4 regions of the Paenibacillus sp. 2KB_22 genome follow, and region 2 is predicted to be linked to each of the others. Evidence: a T-box and tRNA genes for the amino acid it is inferred to sense, from the RefSeq annotation. Region 2 holds a T-box; the other regions hold tRNA genes.
The links. A T-box is a leader RNA that pairs with one kind of tRNA and senses whether it is charged. The one in region 2 lies ahead of argS (arginine--tRNA ligase), so its partner is inferred to be a tRNA-Arg.

Region 1: it has a tRNA-Arg gene. The T-box ahead of argS (arginine--tRNA ligase) is inferred to sense a tRNA for this amino acid. The anticodon was not compared.
Region 3: it has a tRNA-Arg gene. The T-box ahead of argS (arginine--tRNA ligase) is inferred to sense a tRNA for this amino acid. The anticodon was not compared.
Region 4: it has a tRNA-Arg gene. The T-box ahead of argS (arginine--tRNA ligase) is inferred to sense a tRNA for this amino acid. The anticodon was not compared.

The regions. Positions count from the first base shown of each region.
Region 1 is NZ_JBFRHG010000008.1:35,640-41,020, reverse strand. It holds gene gap (type I glyceraldehyde-3-phosphate dehydrogenase) at 1-368, opposite strand, end outside; gene AB4111_RS27675 (sugar-binding transcriptional regulator) at 477-1,502, opposite strand; tRNA gene AB4111_RS27670 (tRNA-Arg) at 1,929-2,003, shown strand; gene clpP (ATP-dependent Clp endopeptidase proteolytic subunit ClpP) at 2,180-2,776, shown strand; gene AB4111_RS27660 (stalk domain-containing protein) at 2,941-4,038, opposite strand; gene AB4111_RS27655 (SIMPL domain-containing protein) at 4,427-5,179, opposite strand; gene AB4111_RS27650 (HPr family phosphocarrier protein) at 5,336-5,381, opposite strand, start outside.
Region 2 is NZ_JBFRHG010000001.1:1,149,940-1,155,320, reverse strand. It holds gene AB4111_RS04875 (MogA/MoaB family molybdenum cofactor biosynthesis protein) at 1-54, opposite strand, end outside; gene AB4111_RS04870 (CobW family GTP-binding protein) at 226-1,344, shown strand; gene AB4111_RS04865 (four-helix bundle copper-binding protein) at 1,418-1,753, shown strand; T-box leader at 1,934-2,225, shown strand; gene argS (arginine--tRNA ligase) at 2,290-4,020, shown strand; gene AB4111_RS04855 (ATP-binding cassette domain-containing protein) at 4,026-5,078, shown strand; gene AB4111_RS04850 (hypothetical protein) at 5,075-5,381, shown strand, end outside.
Region 3 is NZ_JBFRHG010000004.1:49,825-55,205, forward strand. It holds gene tig (trigger factor) at 237-1,577, opposite strand; gene AB4111_RS22650 (hypothetical protein) at 1,716-2,651, opposite strand; tRNA gene AB4111_RS22655 (tRNA-Arg) at 2,885-2,958, shown strand; gene AB4111_RS22660 (CynX/NimT family MFS transporter) at 3,735-4,964, shown strand; gene AB4111_RS22665 (S8 family serine peptidase) at 5,079-5,381, opposite strand, start outside.
Region 4 is NZ_JBFRHG010000004.1:58,085-63,465, reverse strand. It holds gene asnB (asparagine synthase (glutamine-hydrolyzing)) at 1-1,397, opposite strand, end outside; gene AB4111_RS22690 (hypothetical protein) at 1,590-1,889, shown strand; gene AB4111_RS22685 (hypothetical protein) at 1,921-2,277, shown strand; gene AB4111_RS22680 (DUF4870 domain-containing protein) at 2,455-2,748, opposite strand; tRNA gene AB4111_RS22675 (tRNA-Arg) at 3,086-3,159, shown strand; gene AB4111_RS22670 (class I SAM-dependent methyltransferase) at 3,449-4,219, shown strand; gene AB4111_RS22665 (S8 family serine peptidase) at 4,604-5,381, shown strand, end outside.

The DNA of each region.
Region 1 (5,381 bases), on a different contig from region 2:
GTAGCTGGTGCGGAGATAACAACTTTCTTAGCTCCACCTTTCAAGTGTTTCTCAGCTGCTTCTTTAGTTGTGAAGAAACCAGTACATTCCAGAACGATATCTACGCCCAGGTCGCCCCAAGGAAGTTCTTCTGGGTTACGGTTAGCCAATACTTTAACTTCTTTGCCGTTCACTTTGAAGAAGCCATCGTGTACTTCAACATCGCCATCGAAGCGACCTTGAGTTGTATCATATTTGAGCAAATGAGCCAACATTTTAGCGTCAGTCAAGTCGTTGATTGCTACTACTTCAATGCCCTCTACATTTTGAATACGGCGGAATGCCAAGCGTCCAATACGTCCAAAACCGTTAATACCTACTTTAATCATGAGTAAGTTCCTCCCAAGTTTTGATTAATTTTTTTTATGAAACTTATATATTCAAGACAGACGGTGAAGTCCGTCAAGACAACAATAGTTGTGTTGCAAAGTAAAACTTTATTCCATTTCAGCAACGATGACTTCGGCAGCAGCCTCATCAATAATCAGAATATCTTCCTGACCAAATCGCAACACGGAATGTATAGCAGCAGCTTTGCTTTTGCCACCTGCGATTCCAATCACTACATCGGTTCGTTCAATATCCTGAAGTCGCATCCCCAGTGTAAGCATGGTATGTACCACCTTACCCTGATCGTTAAAGTAATAACCGAAAGATTCAGATACGGCTCCTTGCTCCTGAAGTTCATCTATGATCTCCGTCGCAAGTTTACGTCGTGTCGCCATCTCCACGGCATCACCAATGCCATGAATAACAATCCGCGATTTTCGAATCAGCTGCAGAATCTCCTGAACACTGGGGTCCTGGATTAATGATTCATAGGCATGATCACTAAGCAAATCCGGTACATGCAGGAGTTTATATTGCGCTCCTACCCGTTTTGCCATCGTGGATGCAATCGTATTTGCCTGAATTTCAAGGCTTTCTCCAAGTCCACCGCGTGCCGGTACGAACCAGACACCTTTGAGCGATGTTGGCGGAGTCAGTTGCTCTGCGACTTCGGCCGTTGTTGAGCCGCCAGTAACGGCGACAACGTCGTTGTCACTCATGATATTGCCGAGAGCCTTCGCTCCGGCTCTGCCCAGTTCCCTTTTGGCAAATGGAGAAACATCCGAATCGCCAGGAACCACAACTACCTTTTGCAGACCGTAGGCTTGCTTGATGCGCTCTTCCAGCTCGGATAATCCGAACAACTCTTTGGCTACGGGCTCTAACTGCTGCAGCAAATCATACCCTGCCTCGCTGATCTTCATTCCTGCACTGTCAATTTCAATAAGTCCCTGAGCCTTTAACAGATCGGTCTCAGCCCTCAGAACCCGCTCGGTCATCTGCATGGAATTAGCTAACGTTCTCCGTCCGATCACATCCGATAACATGATCTGTTGCAGAATCGTATACCTCTTTTTCAAGATATCCATGAGATCAGGCAGAAGCTGCTTTTGTACTTCTAAAATCGTTCGCATGCTTTCCACTCCCGCAAGTTCTCGTTCCAAGCTCTCTTTCGTGGCCCTAAAACGTCCCGGGTTAACTTTTTAAGTCCCACGTCTATTCTACCTAAAACTGACGTGACATGCAAGTGTTTCAACGTGTTATTTCGACACACATTCAGCGTTTGTACGCGCCTATTTTCACAATCCTAGACTTCCATGATCAAGGACTAGCTCGCGTATACCATATATAGAAGAAACAAATGAATTCCATCTACATATCGCTCAGAATCACATTTCATACGCATGTCCAAAACCTCTAATAGCATTTACTTAAATGCACTCTTTATCCACTCTTCTTCATCATGATCATTTTTAGGGTAATCCAAACCAATACACATCACGAACTGCTTGCAATTAAATATTTCATGAGCTATAATCATTATTGCTGTCACATAATGTGCGCCCGTGGTCCAATGGATATGACGTAGGCCTCCGAAGCCTGAGATCCAAGTTCGATTCTTGGCGGGCGCGCCACTTTTATTTAACAGCTCATAACCCTTTTAACCAATGAAACCGGAAAGGTTTCTTTTTTTTGCAAGTTAGTTTGACTTTCTTTGACTTTTTGTTTGGAATTGTTTATTATGTGGGTAATACGGTAACAGTTTAAATATAAACACCAATAACATTTACATTCCGAGGAGGTTTTTCACGTGAGTTTTATTCCAATGGTCGTTGAACAGAGCAACCGGGGTGAGCGCGCCTATGACATCTACTCCAGATTGCTGAAGGATCGTATTATTTTCCTTGGTAGCGATGTTAATGATGTAGTGGCTAATGCCATTATGGCACAGATGTTGTTCCTGGCTGCGGAAGATCCGGAGAAAGACATTCACTTATACATCAACAGCCCAGGCGGATCGATTACAGCCGGTATGGCCATTTACGATACAATGCAATTCATCAAACCGGATGTATCTACCATCTGTGTAGGTATGGCGGCTTCCATGGGTGCATTCTTGCTGAATGCTGGTGCAAAAGGGAAACGTTTTGCGTTGCCTAACAGTGAAATCATGATTCACCAACCGCTTGGTGGTGCTCAAGGTCAAGCTTCGGACATCGAAATTCGTGCTCGCCGCATCCTGAAAATGCGTGATACCTTGAACCGCATCATCTCTGAGCGTTCAGGTCAACCACTGGAGCGGATCGAGAAAGATACAGATCGTGACTACTTCATGAGTGCTGCTGAAGCTGCCGATTACGGTATCATTGATAAAGTTATTGAAAACGTAGGTTCCCAAGGCATCTAAGTGTGCTGTAGACCCCGGTCTACGCGTTAACATATCAATACCTAACGTAATCAGCAACACCTCATTGTGTTGTCTAACGAGAAGAAGCCCTCATCATAATTATGATGAGGGCTTCTTTTTCATTTTATAAGAAGGATAACCGAAAAGTGCACATTAATAGTTCGTTATTTGGTTCCAGTTACATTACTAAAAGGTTCTGTGCCTTTAGGGAGAAGCTCTTTATACGTAAATGGCATTTCAGGGAAGCCTTCTGCGTACGCCGTATATTCATACAACTGGAAGAACACAACTACACCCGTTGGTGTCACATAGAAATCCTGGTCTTTATTTAACCCTTTGTAACCTTCCAGGTATCCACCGTGGGCTTTCAGTTGCTCGCCCACTTTTTTACCCAACGTCTCGCGCATGGTTTTGTTATTTTGCAGCACATCATCTAACGTAAGTTCCTTGCCTGTGTCCAGTGCAAAGGTGTGGCCGGTACGAGTCGTCATGCCATGTGCTCCTGCATAGTCCTCATAACGTTGAGTGATCAAACCTAGTACCCCGTTCTCATTGTAGGTCACGACATACGAAGTTTCAAAAGCATATGGACGTTTTGCGGTTGCCCCGCCAAATTCAGTGGTTTGTTTTTTGAAAGCAGCAACAGCCGTGTCCACTTCATCTTTGAGCACTTTGTTGATGGCCGCTTCAGCTTCTTTGCTGGCAAGTCCACTTACCTGCGGATATTGAACATCTACTTCAGCATTTTTCACAGTGACATTAACTGTGGCCGACTTAACTTTCACGCTATTTTGTTTCACCTTGCTGAGTGTCAACGTTTTGGTTTTGCCATCCCAATTTCCCTGTACACCCAGATAATCTCTCATTGCCGAGAATGGGATATATAATCGACCCTGAATCAATTTTGCTTCCACCTGAGGGTAATAACCGTTAATGTAAACGTTTGGCTGTCCATCCATCAGGCTAACAGTCATCGCATTGTTGGCTGCTGTTACCGTATATGACTTGGTTTTGGCATCATATTTCAACGTACCGCCCGCTACATCTTTGACCGCTGTCAGCGAGACCCAAGTCGATCCACCTTGAAGAAGTCCTTTTTGAGACAGTGTTTTTCCACCCGATTTCAGCGTTACCTCAGCCGGGGTTGTCACTTTCGAGGATACAGAAGCCGCCTGTACCGAGCTATCCTGCCATACCGAACCACTACCTACAATAATTCCTGCTGCAAGCAACGCACTTGTCCATTTTTTCCATGATGTCATATATAAAACTCCTCTCTGAATTCACAATTAGGTATCATTGCGTATGTAATCCTGACCTGATCGCATATCTCATACGCTCACCTCTTTATTATAATTAACCCAATTTCGGAAAGGTTTACAGCCCGAGTTACAATGTTGATGAATATCAGGCGCAAAATATAAGGGGATATGACCTTTTTGTCACGAACAACTATACAAAAAAGATACCAATATACAGCATTTCATGTTGCTTCAAAAAGGGTTCCCTCCTATCAAACTTCATTAAAGTTTGCTTTTCCAACAAAAAAAGACTCTGTCCACAGGACAAAGTCTTTGTCATTATTTCGTTGTACCCTTCAAATGACATTTATAAAGGTTACTTGAGCTTACAATTCTTAGTCGATCTTATTTATTTCATTTCATACGTGATATTCAGGATTGTGCTTACTTTAACCTGGCCTGTTTCAATCTCCGTGCCACCTGCTGTATCTTGTGCTTTGGACATCAACGCCTCGCTTGCATAGAATACAGGCACATTGGCATCACCTTGGCTCACGGAAAGAACAGCACCCAGTTGACGTTTAACTGCTTTTGCAATGGCGCCAGCTTTCACATCTGCATTGGCAACAGCTTTCTCAATCACTTGGGACTCATAAGTTTCCGGATTTTCTACAGTAAAGCGCACGTTCTCAATATTGTTGGCACCCGCCCCTGAAGCAGCATCGAGCAACTCGCCGATCTTGTCCATCTGACGATACGTGACTGTCAGTGTATGATGCGCTGTGTATCCTTTAATTTGTTGTCCGTCTTTTTCGCTATACGTATAGTTGGGTTGTACAGAGAACTGACTGGTTTGAATGTCGTCTGCACTGATTTTCCACGTATTCTTCAGCAAGTTGGATACTTTTTGAACTTTGGCAGCATTCGCTTTTTGAGCAGATGCAGCTGTCTCTGCTGTACTGTTCACACCAATGGACAGATAAGCAATATCAGGCTTCACCTGAATCTCACCTTTACCCACGACATTAATCACATTCTGTTGTACGCCTTGAACCTCTGCAGCATAAGCATAGTTTCCTGGTGCAACCCATGCGGTTCCTCCTACAAGCAACGTACTTGCCACCAGCACTGCACCAAACGGTTTCATCCATTGTTTACCCATCACGATAGCCTCCTTATGTGTTAACATCTCAAACTTTAATCGATTTGATACCTTAACAGACGGGACAAATTCCATAATGTTGCACTTGACGATAGCAAATACGTCAATAACGCAAAAAAGCCCCTTTCGGGACTTCTTCATTGGATTGATCATATCTTATTGGTTTTCGAGCTCTTCCTTGCTTACCAGACTAACTAAAGCG
Region 2 (5,381 bases):
GCACGATACCGTGGTCGGAGCTTCCTGGCGATGTTGTTCCACTGAATTAGTCATGAAACTTCCTCCTTCAATCAACATGTCCTCATAGCATAGACCATCCGTTAGCATCAGGCAATGTACTGGGGAAGAATTGAACATGATTGCATAACGAATGCGGGATGGTGTACACTCGCTAGATATAGATAGACTAGGTTACAAGAAGGACAATCAGAGAGGTGTATACGCATGAATGAAACGTTTTTAAAAGAACAATCCATACCTGTATATATACTGTCAGGTTTTTTGGGAAGTGGCAAAACAACACTGCTGGTTCAGTTGATCGAACATTGGCAACAGCAGGGTTTGCGTCCCGCAGTGGTCATGAATGAGTTAGGTGAAGTCAATCTGGATGGTCAGATTGTGGATTCCACCGTTCCCATGACAGAGATGTTAGGTGGATGCATCTGTTGTACCGTACGTGGTGACTTGGGATTGCAACTTGCTGATCTCGTTCAGGAGGAATCACCCGATGTGATCGTTATTGAAGCAACCGGTGCGGCGAATCCAATGGAGATTCTGGATGCGGTAACGGAGACCTCACTCTACATGCGACTGGAACTGAAAAGTCTCATTACCGTTGTGGATGCAGCACATCTATCTGGTTTGTATCAGGAGCAGAAGGGGCAGACCTTTAAACTGATGCAGGAGCAGATTCGCTGTGCGTTTGTGCTTCTCTTGAACAAAACGGATCGGGTGAGTGTACAGGAACTGAAGGATCTGGAACAGCTTTTGGCAAAATGGAATGGCTTCGCACCTGTAATCCCTACAGTTAAATGTGAGGTGGAGATGGATCTGTTGCTTCGCAGTGGGGCAGACGTGCATGTACGTGATTCAGCTTCTGAAGCAGATAAGCCGGCTCACGAAGATCATCATGTGCATACAGAAGCCTGTGGCGCACATGGATGCAGTCATGGTCATGAACATACAGATCATACAGTCCAAGGCGATGATACGAATACTGACGCATCCCATAGCCATGTTCATGACCACAGTCACGAGAATGCAACTCCTCATGCCTCACACGAACATGTCATGGTCTATACGCATTATTTCAGTCAACCGGTGAACAGCGAGGCGTTTGAACAATTTGTATCCGCATTGCCACGTGATGTGTATCGAGCAAAAGGCATTTTATCATTTAGTGACACGGCGAGCCGCTTCTGGTTCCAGTATGCCTACCGTGAATCGGACTACATGAAGATCACACCTCAGGGAGATGTCCCTAATGTTGCTGTGTTTATAGGTGAACATTTTGACCAGACTGTCATTCGTGACCAATTACTGGAATTGGAAGCGATAAAGTAAGTTAAATGATTCAATATTCCTCCCAACTGGGTATTAAGAAGCATAGCAAACTTTGCCTGGGAGGTAACTTTAAATGACACAACAACAATATCAACAATGTATCGATGCTTGCCTGGAGTGCATGAATGCTTGCAACGTATGTTACATATCGAGTCTGAAAGAATATGATCTGGCGATGCTGCGTGATTGTATACGTTTGAATCGGGAATGTGCGGAGATCTGCAGTTTTGCTGCACAAGCGATGACACGTGGAAGTGATTTCATTGCTGAAATATGCGAATTGTGTGTGAAAGCTTGTGAAGCTTGCGCCGCAGAGTGTGGCAAACACAACCACGATCACTGCCAAGCATGTGCAGAGGCTTGCCGCAGATGTGCAGAAGCTTGCCGGTTGATGGCAGCAGTAGCATAATTACTATTTCACTGGAACATATAATTAAAACCGATAATGACCTTGGTCCCCTAAGGGAAGGTAGTGAAACACAGGCATCTGAGACGATGTGCCTATGTGTTGCCTTTCTGTAGGGGATTTTTAATGCAGGTTGCCAAGTCTGACTGTGGTATGTATAATGATGGCAATGAATTGAAACAAAGAATATCAATGATCGGGAGAGTAGCCAGATCCATACATGACAGCGAGCCGGGAGAGGTGGAAGCCGGTATGACATGACCTGAGTGAACCGCACCCGTGAGATGGTTATCCGAAAAGATGTACGTATCCCGATTGGGGATAGGCCAGATCTGTCTGAGGGTAACCCGGCTTGCGACCGTTATACACATCGAGCGGAACAGGTCCTACTGGTATGCATGTTGATGCATATGAAGAGCAGCTGTTCACTTAGAGTGGTACCGCGGGAACTGTTAAGTCAGCTCTCGTCTCTTATGTAGAGACGGGAGCTTTTTTGTGTTTATTTTCAGCCAATAATGAATGGATAAGGAGTGTTTGACATGTTGATGAAGCAGGCTGCGGCCGATATTGCGCCTTTAACAGGATTGAATGAAGAAGAGGTTCTGAGATTACTGGAAGTCCCACCAAAAGCGGAGATGGGTGATGCAGCATTCCCTTGTTTTGCATTGGCGAAGTCATTAAAAAAAGCACCGGCAGTTATTGCGAACGAGCTCGCAACTGGCTTGCAGGCAGTTGGAATTGAAGCGACTCCCGCCGGGCCGTATGTAAATATCCGCTTTAATCGGGAGGAGCTCGCGCCGAATCTGCTAAAAGAACTGGGTGATGCCGCATTCGGTAAGCTTCAGCTTGGTCAGGGTTCGCGTGTCGTGATTGATATGTCTTCCCCTAACATCGCGAAACCCTTCGGTATCGGACATTTGCGTTCTACTGTAATTGGTGCAGCACTGTATCGGTTGTATAACGAAGCGGGTTATACCTCAGTAAGTGTGAATCATCTGGGAGACTGGGGAACCCAGTTTGGCAAGCAGATCGCAGCATACAAACGGTGGGGCAATGATGAAGCATTGCAGGCAGATCCGATCCGTACGTCCCTGGAACTGTATGTGCGCTTCCACGATGAGGCAGAGAACGATCCTTCTCTGGAGATGGAGGCAAGGGAGTGGTTCCGCAAGCTGGAGCAAGGGGATGAAGAAGCACAGCGGTTATGGGCGTTCTTTGTGGAAGTCAGCATGAAGGAATTCAACCGGATGTATGAACGTCTGAATGTACAGTTCGACCATACGCTGGGGGAGAGCTTTTACAATGACAAGATGGGCGCGGTGGTTGAAGAACTTAAGGCGAAAGGTTTACTTGAAGAGAGTGATGGAGCACTCGTGGTACGTCTGGAGGACGAGAACATGCCCCCGTGCCTGATTATCAAAAAAGACGGAACAACCATCTATCCTACACGGGATTTAGCTACGGCGGTGTATCGTCATGAGGTGATGAAGGCAGATCGGTTGTTATACGTGGTCGGAGGCGAGCAGAAGCTGCATTTCCGGCAGGTATTTGCGGTTCTCTCCCGGATGGGGCATGAATGGTCTGCGAAGTGTGAACATATCCCGTTTGGATTAATGCGTTTTGAGGGACGGAAAATGTCTACACGCCGCGGTAAAGTCCTCTTCTTACAGGAAGTGTTGGATGAGGCAGTCGCTCGTGCTTTGCAGATTATTCAGGAGAAAAACCCGAATCTGGAGAACCCTCAGAAGGTGGCCGAGGCTGTTGGTGTAGGTGCTATTATCTTCGGTGATCTGCGCAATAATCGGTTAAATGATGTGGACTTCTCATTGGAAGATGCCGTGAGTTTCGAAGGAGAGACTGGACCTTATGTGCAATATACCCATGCCCGGATTCAAAGTGTGCTTGCCAAGGCAGAAGAAGCGATACGTGTAGAAAATGAAAACCATCTGACTAACGCCAGCCTTGCGGATGGTGAGAATGAAACAGTGACCACTTCATCCAGTATCGGAGATACCGCTTGGGCGTTGCTGAAACTGCTCGGTGAATATCCCGAGTATCTGGCAAAAGCAATTCATCGGAGTGAGCCTTCGGTCATTGCCAAATATACAATAGACGTCGCTCAAGCGTTCAACCGCTTCTATCACGCCGAACGGATCGCGGATGCACCATCTGATGTAAGACCCTTCAGGGTTGCATTAGCTGAACGTACTGCCGAACGACTCGCGTACAGTTTACATTTGCTAGGTGTGCAGGCCCCGGAACGGATGTGATCCCAATGACATGGAGTACACGTGGTATTTTCAAGAAGTCGGATCAAGCTACACCAGACTCATCAGTCCGAGGTATATTGCTTCAACAAGTGAGCAAGCGATTAGGTCATGCTCAGGTACTGAATCAAATTAATCTGGAAGTGAAACAGGGTGAATGTGCTGTGCTTGTTGGCAGAAACGGCTCGGGCAAAAGCACGTTGCTACGTATGTTGGCAGGTATTTTGTTACCCGATACAGGATCGATTCATCGCATATTAAAGGGTTCTGAAAGATATGCAGTTGATGGCCTGCCACGTTTACCCTTTACATCTGGAGAGTACTTGTGGGAGATGGGACGGATTCGGGGCATTCGCCCCGAAGTACTGCGTGGGCGGATTAGAGAACTTAGTGAACTTCTATATCTGGATACCGCTATCGATCAGAAGTTACCCCTATTGTCCAAGGGCACATTGCAAAAAGTAAATTTGATCCAGGCCCTTTTACCTGGACCGGGTGGTCTTTTGTTGCTGGATGAACCCTTATCAGGTTTGGATATTCCAGCTCAAGAGGCAGTCGTATCCTTATTGGGGGAATGGAAGGGTGAAGGAACATGCATCGTTACAGCTTGTCATGAACCTTTGCTTATTGAACGTTTGGCGGACCAGGTGATTGTGTTGAAGAAAGGCAGCGTGCTCCGCTACTGGAGTCGAGAGGATATACTGCAAGCTGGCGAACCAGTTGTATATATTCGAAGTCTGACCCGTACTGGAGTGGATCTGGCTGACGATCCATTCAAATCACAACCGGGAGTGTTGTCTTTAGTTCGTAATACGAGCTTAGGGAACGCAAAATTTTGGGTGTGGGATTGGAGAGTGGTTCAACAATCAACAGATGATGTCCTCAGAATGATTCTGGCATCCGGAGGTTCGGTGGTGTCTGTGCAACAGGAGGAAAGTCAATTACATATGGAAAGTCTGCTGGAAGGTCAACATCCAGCTGTACATACGAGTCGTGGAGGTGTCACAGAATCTGTGAACTTAAGCTCTTCCATGGATGATGCGGGGGGAGAAGCGCAATGATCCATCTGACCCGATATTTGTTAAGGCATCACATTCGCTCACAGAAATATTTTGCACCGGTTATCTTTTATATCATCTCCATGCTGCTAATCTATTCCTACAAACCCAACCCTATTACGGACAGCTACAGTGTCACGGCTATGCTGTTATTTCTGGCAGCTGCTTGGCTCGGAGTAATGGTGATGAATACCGAACCTGCGAGGCAGTATCAACTGCTTGTCCTTCATGCAGGAAGCAGGCGTAAGGTTGTAACAAGTCAATTCATCTGTGCCTGGATCATGCAATTCATGCTCACTGCAATCA
Region 3 (5,381 bases), on a different contig from region 2:
ATTTAACCATGTTTTCTATGTATGTGCAAATTGAAGCCATCCTATGCCGTCTTGCCGTTTTTTATTTGCATGAAGTACATAGGTATGTAAAAAGTGTACACCGATCAATAAAATTAGTGTTCATCCATATAATTACTTCATTTTCTATAAAATGGATGTCATAATTTAAAAATAAGGCACGCAATAATTCACGTGCCTTATCGTTTATTCAACTGACAAGATGATAACAGCTTGTCTTATTTTTCGTCAGCTTCTGCAACAACTTCTTCAGCTGGAGCTTCAACTGGTTCAACAACTGTGCTGTTCTCAACAAGAACATCAATCGTTTTACGCAGTTTAACTTCATCGCGAAGGCTGTCCAGGGAACCATTACCTTCGAGGATGCCACGGATCTCATCAGCAGGACGCTTGTAAGATTCAGCCATTTTCTCGAGTTCTTGGTTCACTTCTTCGTCAGATACTTCAATGTTTTCCGCTTTACCTACAGCTTCAAGCACCAGGTTGTTGCGAACACGTTTGGAAGCATCTTCTTGCATTTGTCCTCTCAGGTCAGCTTGAGTCTGGCCGGAGAAGCTCAGGAACATTTCAAGGTTCATACCTTGGTTACGCAGACGGTTGTCGAAATCACGCATCATGTTTTGTACTTCGCTGTCAACCATTGCAGCCGGAATGTCCACTTCAGCGTTCTCAGCCACTTTTTCTACAACTGCATTTTCTTGTGCAGCTTTGGCTTCGTCAGCTTTACGGGATTCCAATTGTGTTTTCAGGTCAGCTTTGTACTCTTCAAGTGTGTCGAATTCGCTAACATCTTTAGCAAACTCATCATCCAATGCAGGAAGCTGTTTGCGCTTGATTTCGTGAATTTTCACTTTGAATACCGCTTGTTTGCCAGCAAGTTCTGCTGCATGGTAGCTCTCTGGGAAAGTCACTTCTACGTCTTTGAAGTCACCTGTGGACAGACCCACAACTTGCTCTTCAAATCCAGGAATGAATGTGTTGGAACCCAGTTCCAGGGAATAACGTTCAGCTTGTCCACCTTCGAAAGGTACACCATCAACGGAACCGTCGAAGTCGATTACTGCAACGTCGCCGTTAGCAGCGGAACCTTCGTCGATTACAACGAGTTCAGCGTGACGTTGTTGAAGACGCTCAAGTTCTTCAGCCACTTCTGCATCCGTTACTTCACCTTTTGCTACAGCAACTTCGATTCCTTTGTACTCACCCAGAGTCACTTCAGGTTTCACAGTTACTTTCGCTTTGAACTTGAATGTTTGTCCTTTAGCGAATTGTTCAACATCTACGTCAGGACGATCAACCGGGAAAATATCCGTTTGGTCGATTGCTTCTGTATAAGCTTCAGGAAGCAAAATGTCGATTGCTTCTTGATAAAGGCTCTCTACACCAAAACGTGCTTCGAAGATGGAACGTGGTACTTTACCTTTACGGAATCCAGGTACGTTTGCTTGTTTAACCACTTTATTAAAAGCTTTGTCGAGTGCTGCAGTTACACGATCCGCATTCACTTCAACCTCAAGAACCCCAAGGTTCTTCTCTATCTTTTCCCAAGTTGCTTTCATTGTATACTTTCCCCTCCAAAATTCACATGTTCACGTAGGCAATCACGTACAAAATAACCATTTTAGTATAAACAAGATTAGATTCTTTTTCAAGGGGAATCCCTTGATACAGTTTAAGGAAAACGTTTCCGGCCTCGATTAGCCGTCCAAACCGGCAGATACAAACTGCTTCATGGAACGATAAGCCTGCTCCAGGCGAAAGCGCATCGCGCCTGTCACAGCATACATTGAGCGTGTATTCTCCTCATCATGCGAACCACCAAGACTGTCTGCAACGGTCATATGTAGAGCTGCTGCCCATATATCTGTCATGGAATCATTTTCTTCCAGCATTGATATATAATCGCGGGTTCCATACACCGCCATGACATATTGTATCCACAGTTCCTGGGCAAAATAAAAGAGCGTAGGTTCATGAACCTCCGTCTGATCTGCCACTCGTTCCAGAATCTGAACAATTTGGAGCGGGAACTCCTCTGGTTTAAGAGGCACGGTATCGATCTCGACTTCAACCTGCTCTTCGCCTCTCGTAAACAGGATCATACCTTGAACACCTCGGCGACGCAAGGTCTGCAGCACCCGGAATTGAAGCAGAGGGTGAAGCGACTTGTCTTTTAACCAACTCGTAAGTGCCTCGTCAATCTTCGGCAGATCCAGATAGGCCAACTGCTCCAAAGCCAGCATCGTCTGTTCGGACAGCGGCTCCTCCATTACTGTGCGAAGCATCTTATCTGCATAGCCATCATCCTGTTCAAGCTTCATTCGAGCATGATGCCGTGCCATGTCTTCCTCACTAATCTCTTCTTCCTCTTCTCGTTCTTCGAGAACGGCAGGCGAGGTTTCTTCATACTGAGGGAACGCTGCCTGAAGCCATTCGAGCAGGGCCCGCCATTCATCATAGTGGCGCTCTTCCTGTCCCTGACATTGCAGCAAAAAGTGAAGCAATTTCATCGCTTCACCATACCGTTCATTTTCAAGCATAACTGTCAATTGAATCTGGTAATAGTCCAGCGTCTTAGGAAACAGCACAATATTGTTGTTATGCTCGGTTTCCGGGGTCGTGGATTCCTTAATGGGAGCACCTCCTCTATATCCTGAATCTCCAGTTGGAATCAACCTAAATAGATGTATATATTAAAACGATTGTCGATCTATTTTTGAGTTCTCCTGATATTCTAACATAACCTTAAATATAATGAAAAACACGTTACTGCCGCCAAATATCATATACGAAAAACAGTTTAAAATAAAATGCTTGATATTCCTGTATGCATATGATAAAATCAGTTTTGCTTGAAAAAATTCATGTCTCAGTAGCTCAGCTGGATAGAGCAACGCCCTTCTAAGGCGTCGGTCGGGGGTTCGAATCCCTCCTGGGACGTAAAAAGAAAACTTCCTTCGGGAAGTTTTTTTTGCGTTCTGGGGATGAGAACCCCAATGGTTCGTCGGAGCATTCGCTTCGGTAGCTCTACTTCGCAGTCTCGACTAGAAGGAGAGTATCCCTCCTGGGACGTAAAAAAGAAAACTTCCTTCGGGAAGTTTTTTTTGCGTTCTGGGGATGAGAATCCCAACGGTTCGTCGGAGCATTCGCTTCGTTAGCACCACTTCGCAGTCTCGACTGCAAGGAGAGTATCCCTCCTGGGACGTAAAAAGAAAACTTCCTTCGGGAAGTTTTTTTTGCGTTCTGGGGATGAGAATCCCAACGGTTCGTCGGAGCATTCGCTTCGGTAGTTCGGTACCTGCTGTGTCGCTGCATTGGAACGTTTGATTCGTTCATTATATGGACGATATGTTGCAGTATCGAAGATCTAACGAATCTAGGAAACTCTATTCCCCCCAAAAATTCAGCATCATGGAATTCTAAGAATCTTAGAGAGCTTATTTCACCATTCCGGGGGATTAACTCACTCAGATTGCAGTAAGTTACCTGATTAACGTTGCTGAGGTTCATTAGAATCTGAACATAGTGGTTATCCGTTCTATAAGACCTCTTCGATTCGTTAGAGTTTGTCAGGTCCAGATGGTCCGAGTCCCGCGTTCTTGTGGGTGCTTTTTTTCATTTCATTGCTCAATGTTGACATAGAATGTTATGCTTGCGGGGTGGATAATGTAACAATCCATACATATCAACTTCTTAGGAAACAGGAGATTTTATCAATGTCATCTTCAGTACAGCAGCACTCGTCCATCCATGCCGAGGAAGAACATTCTTCGACATCCAAAAGATTCGGCCTGTTATTAGCAGGCATTATCGTTATCGCCGCTACCATGAGGTCACCGATCACAGCAACCGGACCTGTAGTGGAGATGATCCGCTCAGATACAGGTATCGGCCATACGATGGCCGGGCTTTTGACCTCACTACCTTTGCTTGCCTTTGCAGCAGTCTCTCCTTTTGCACCACGTCTTGCCAAACGGTTAGGACTCGAATCTGCTCTACTATTGGCTGTTATCATCGTGACCATTGGAGTGGCCTTGCGCTTGTTGCCTTCCGTTCTCTCCTTATATACTGGAACCGCAATATTGGGATGCGGCATTGCATTAAGCAACGTGCTTTTGCCAAGTTTAATCAAACGTGATTTTCCATTGCGGGTGGGTATCGTCACTGGATTATACTCTGTATCCATGAACATATTTGGCGCCATCGCCTCAGGTGTGAGTGTACCCTTATCCGGAGCTACATCTATGGGTTGGCGCGCTTCGTTAGGTATGTGGGCCCTGTTGTCCATACTTGCACTTCTCTTGTGGCTCCCCCAGATCGCCGCAGGACGCCAGCGGATGTTATATGTTACCTCCCGGAGCGAAGGGGCACCCGTGCGTCTAAGGACCTCTAAACTAGCCTGGTTCATTACTTTATTTATGGGTCTGCAATCTCTAATATTCTATACGACGATTACCTGGCTTCCCGAGATTCTCGCTGAGCAAGGATTCAACCCCACTTCAGCAGGGTGGATGCTCTCCTTGATGCAGATGGTTAGTGTACCGGCTACCTTTATCGTTCCGATCCTCGCAGGCCGAACGCGAGATCAGCGTGTTCTAACCGCGATAACGTGCTCTTCTTTGATTGTCGGGTATGCATTATTGTTAAGTGGCATCGGTTCGCTCGTTACCATCGGCGTCACGTTGGCAGGAATAGGTGGTGGAGCTTCGTTTGGACTGGTAACCATGTTCTTCGTCCTACGCACAAACGATGCCAGACAAGCTGCCAGCCTGTCCGGTATGGCTCAGTCCTTCGGATATATGCTCGCGGCAGTGGGACCTCTACTGTTCGGCATGCTTCATGACTGGACAAAAGGATGGACCCTTCCGTTGCTCATACAGGTCATTCTAGCCATTGCTCTACTAATTGCAGGGCTTCAAGCCAGTAAAAATCGAATGATCGGTTAGTCATACCATTCATTTATAAAAACAAAACGGCCTCCATCCTGAAAATCAGGATGGAGGCCGTTTATGCATAGTACAATTCCTTCATTAATTTAATCAGTCTCAATGAGGAGGAACTTACTTCACTTTTACCTTAATCGTGTCTGTACTGGTAACTCCAGCTGCGTTAATTAACTCGGCCCGATACGTATACGTACCCGATTTTTTCCCGGACAGTGTAGTCACGGCACTTTGCGGAAGAGGTGTTACTGCACGGAGTTCTTGCGTGTCGATCAACTTATCATTTTCATAGAGACGATACTCTGTAGCGTTGGTCCCCCACCACAGGTTCATGGTCACTTTATAGTTGCCATCGCCATCCCAGTTATCATGAGAGAGAACTGCTTTGCCTGGCGTTGCGTTGGTCACCCGAACAGTCAA
Region 4 (5,381 bases), on a different contig from region 2:
GGCATGAAACGTGTAATGTTCAGGTAGGACATCACCCGCATTTGTGCATCTTTACCCGTTTCCCCATCCAGAAGAGGCACTTCAGCCACTGCATCGGAATAACGGTCTGCCAAATAGTCGAGTGGCCGAATCCATTCCCGAATATCCGGGGATAATAGCGCTGCTCGCATATCAGGTGCTACAGACCACGGAAACGTACCGGAGTTCAGCATATCTTCTCGATGAAACCAGGGGTAACCGCCAAACACTTCATCCGCTGCTTCGCCTGAAATGGCAACCGTGGCCCCTTTTTTGATCTCTTTACAGAACAGATAGAGCGAGGAGTCTACATCTGCCATGCCTGGCAGATCTCTTACTAGCATGGCCTGTGTCAGTGCATGAACCAGTTCTCCGTTCTCGATCTCAATCCAGTGATGATCGGTCTTGAGTTCATCCACCATTCGCTTAATCCAGGGTCCATCTGCACCCGGCTGAAAGGAATGCGCCTGGAAATGCTTGGCGTTATCCACATAATCGACAGAATACGTACTGACTTGGCCTTGCCCGGTCCGGTTGTAATAATCCACGGCTAATGCTGATAATGCACTGGAGTCCAGTCCCCCCGATAAAAGAGAGCATACGGGAACATCCGAAGCCAACTGGCGCTCCAGTGTATCTTGCAAGAGCGTTCGCACCTCGGCTGCCGTCTCCTCCAGGTTATGTTCGTGATGCTGACTTTCCAGTTTCCAATAGGCATAGGTTCGGATCCCGTTTCGGTTATAGATCAACGCGTGTGCCGGCTTGAGTTCGCTCAGTGAAGAGTACACGCCGTGTCCTGGTGTCCGTGCAGGTCCTACGATAAACACTTCGGCCAATCCTTCCGGGCCAACAGCCGCTTCCACATCGGGGTGAATGAGCAGAGCTTTGGGCTCGGAGCCGAATACAAGTATGTCTTTTGCATTACTGTAAAACAGAGGTTTCACACCAAGGCGATCTCGTGCCATAAAAACCTGTTCGCGTCCCCCATCCCATATGGCAAAAGCGAAAATACCGTTAAACCGGTCAACGCATGCCGGTCCCCACTCAATATAAGAGGCGAGCAACACTTCCGTATCACATTGCGTGCGGAACTGATGCCCCCGCTGGAGTAATTCCTTTTTCAACTCGGGTGCATTGTATAGTTCTCCGTTATACACGACGGTATAGGAGGTATCTCCCTGTAACGCATGCATGGGTTGTGCCCCGTTCTCGGGGTCCATTACACTAAGACGCCGATGTCCAAAGGCACAAGGATTGGAGATCCATGTACCTGAAGCGTCGGGCCCCCGGTTCGACAAGCTATCCGTCATACGGACCAGCAGCTCTGATTCCTGGGTCAGATCCCGATTCCACTGTATGAAGCCGGTAATACCGCACATGGTTTGTTCATCCTTTCTTGGTCGAGTCATTCATCCGTATGGCTGCTAATTACGGGCAACCAGCAAATGTTGTCTTTTTCGTCAGAAGTCGTAACAAATATATGCCGAATGCAGGCATAAAATGTCTGTCCTCTTCGGAAACTAGTTCTAGGGACAACGGCCTCAACATGCCTGTGAAGGAGAGAACATGCAATGGACAGTATGAAGTATTATGTGTCTGTCATGGGCCGCTCCGTTATTCCGGATCCGTCGGTAACATCGTATGAATGGATCATTCAGGCAACGCCGCAGGAAGCGGAGCAATTACTGGGACTGCTGAACCTCATGCAGGAAAAGGAGGAAGAGGCCTTTCCTGGCATGGTATTCCCATGGCCAGATACACCGGAGGAGTCCGTTAACCGGGCGTATGAAACGATATTACAGCAGGTGTATCGGGAGATTTACCGATTAGGCACACCAGAGACACGATACCAGATTGAACAAACTACTTGATAAGCACAAAGGAAAAGGAGCGCGATGAGCAATGTATGCCATTCAAGATGCTAAAATACGCAGATTAACCGAGGTAGACGGATTATCCTGTGCAGAAGTGGAAGTGCAGCCTGGAAATGCAGGAGATCCGTCATTACTTGTATACGTAGCCTCTACTCAACCTGGAAATTCACTGGAAGTCGTTCGGATTGTACGCAATCACTCTGATTCAGCGATCGACTGGTATAACAATAATATGCATACCGCGTTTGAAGAGGCGACAGAAACCGCATTTGAGAACAGCGAAGGTATGACAGTGGAGGAAGACAAGGCTCAGTTTCAAAATGAGTTGTTTGCTTTTGGTTTGCTTGGTCCAACGCTTCAGCGTTATCTAATCGGGAAGGCTTAACAGGTGGAACGTTCCTGCAACACAAGTGTTGATAGCGGGATCGAATTCAATGTTGTGCATACTAGACAGTGATCTATTGGTGTTGCTGGTTGTTGTGACTGCATCTGTGACTGGAAAAACCCGCCGTTGTTGAAGGGCGGGTTTTGTCATGCGAGGTCAGATTCAGGTGAGATGTGATCAAGCGTACTCACGCAGCACTTGAATCCCTTTGACCACATTGTATACAAAGCTTAATCCGTAGATCACAAAGAACAGAATGACAAAGCCGACGGCGGAACCCAGGCTATGTGCAGTCACGAAGAAATAAAATAGCGGAATGGCAGCAAGAAAGGGGAATACATGTGAGAATAAGGCGCGTTTGGCATGTCCCTCAATGTATGCATCCTTGGCAACAATCCATACGATGATCGGAAATAGGAACGGGGCAAAGAAAATACTAAAGTAGGATAGGGCAGATAAAAGTTGTCTCATGACGATTCACTCCTTCAATGCATCATTGAAATGTATGTATGCAAAAGATTACCCAGCAATTCTGACATTGAAAATGTCTTATGTTAATGTTGCTCTAAATGTCCCAATCTCCTCAATATAACCTGGTTCAAGCTATCATATTCTTAAAGAGACTGGAGTATGAGAATTATACGGTAAAGTACATGTATAGAGGTTGTTCAAAAAATCCGCTGTTGATTATGAAGATGCCTTTTGAACTCGCATTTAAGTATAATTATTAATTTTTTTATAAAACTATTGAAAAATATAGAAATCAGAGTATAATAAGAACCGCGCCGAAAATTTATTATACATATTTGTCTCAGTAGCTCAGCTGGATAGAGCAACGCCCTTCTAAGGCGTCGGTCGGGGGTTCGAATCCCTCCTGGGACGTAAAAAAGAAAACTTCCTTCGGGAAGTTTTTTTTGCGTTCAGGGGATGAGAACCCCAATGGTTCGTTGGAGCATTCGCTTCGTTAGCACCACTTCGCAGTCTCGACTGGAAGGAGAGTAACCCTCCTGGGACGTAAAAAAGAAAACTTCCTTCGGGAAGTTTTTTTTGCGTTCAGGGGAAAATTCATTTATTGGTTATACCTATAAATAATATAGAATTTATATATTTAAATAATAAACAATTCTATGCCACAATGAGGATATCAATAACGAAAGTGACGGTGGTATCCATGAAATCATTAAATCAATGGCAAGCAGATGAGTATGACAATAAACTGGCTTTTGTCTCCGGATATGGCAAAAACCTGATCTCTTGGCTTCAACCCCAAAAAGTGGAATACATTCTTGATCTGGGTTGCGGGACGGGGGATTTGACGTATGAGATTTCTCTGGCCGAAGCTGAAGTTATGGGTATGGATGCATCGCCGGACATGATTCGCCGTGCGAGGGAGAAATTCTCTGGAATCGAGTTCGTGGAAGGAGACGGTCATCAGTTTGAGACGAATAGACTGTATGATGCCGTCTTCTCCAATGCAGCCCTGCACTGGATGCGAAGTCCGAGATTAGTGGTGGATAGTATATGGAAATCTTTGAAGCCCGGGGGGCGATTTGTAGCAGAATTCGGTGGTAAAGGAAACGTGCAGACTATTGTGAACGCATTAGAAGAGGTTATCGAGCGAAACACGGGCATTCTTGCTTCTGAACGTAATCCTTGGTATTTTCCGTCGATCGGAGAATATAGCCATATTTTAGAACAAGGCGGATTTCTGGTGCGTCATGCCTATCACTATGACCGTCCTACCAGATTGGAAGATGGTGAGCAGGGTATAGTAGGCTGGTTGGCTCATTTTGGAGGAGACTATTTTGAAGGTTTCAGTCATGATGAGATACAAAAAATATGCCATGAAACCAGTCAAATCGTGATGCCTTACCTTTGGAAAGATGATGCTCTGTATGCAGATTACAAGCGTCTGCGTATTGAAGCCGTGAAGCCAGAATGAAGTTGATTTTTGTGATATTTATTGATGTTAAACGAATTACATTTAGCTTTTGTGCACTAAAAAACTTCACCTGTATACCAAGAATCTCTTTCTGATAAAGAGGCACTTGGTCTTTTTTTTGATGCATTATTTTAAAAATGAAATATTCAAACGACAAATAATTACAAGTTGAAATTTTTATCATACTCAAGACCCATATAAGTAATTTTTATATCATTTTTGTAAGTATTTAGAAGGAAAATGTGGTATTTTGATAGAATAATTTACCAAGGGTCAATCTTCTTGCAGATAGGTGGTGAAATTGGAGTGCGTATTGCAGTACGTGCGAACAGCAGGAACCCATCATGTGGTGAGGTATTCACATTTAAAAGGAGGGGCAAAGCCTTGAGTAAACGATTGATATCCACGTTATTAAGTGTTCTGATGGTCTTTTCCATTATTCTCCCCGCGGCTGGAGCCGCTCCCGCAGATTCAGTTATTCAGCTTGAGAACTTACCCAGTACAGCCGAAGCCAAACAATGGAGAGAGATTCTGGCAGGACGGGAAGCCAAACTTGCCGCAGATCCATTTTTGGATAAAAGCTTGGAAGGCCTGGGTGGAGAGAACACCCGAGTGATCGTTGAGCTTTCCAATAAACCTGTTGCAGTAGCGCAAGGTGAATCAACCCTCTCCGGAAAATCTTTTACCTCCTCTATGGAAACAAAGGCTGTGACTCAAGTTGAGCAACAACAACAGTCATTTGTACATAGCCTCACTCAGAAGAAAATCAAACATGAAGTATTGGAAGAATATGCATATGCCCTAAATGGTGTAGCGATTGAGCTTAAAGGAAACCAAGTGGGACAATTGCTTCAAATACCTGGCGTGGTCAGCGTATATCCTGACCTTGAATTTACAATAGCGCCTGAGACAGATGAAGTGAACCCGTACATGAAAGACACTGCGCCTTTTATTGGTGCACCTGAAGTATGGGATCTGGGTTACAAAGGAAATGGCATCAAAGTGGGTGTCATCGATACAGGGATTGACTATGAACATCCTAATTTGCAGGAAGCTTACAAAGGCGGATGGGACTTTGTTGGTAACGACAATGATCCGTATGAAGCGACATATCAAGAATGGAAAAGTTCAGGGGAACCTGAGTTTAACGAAAGGGGAAGTG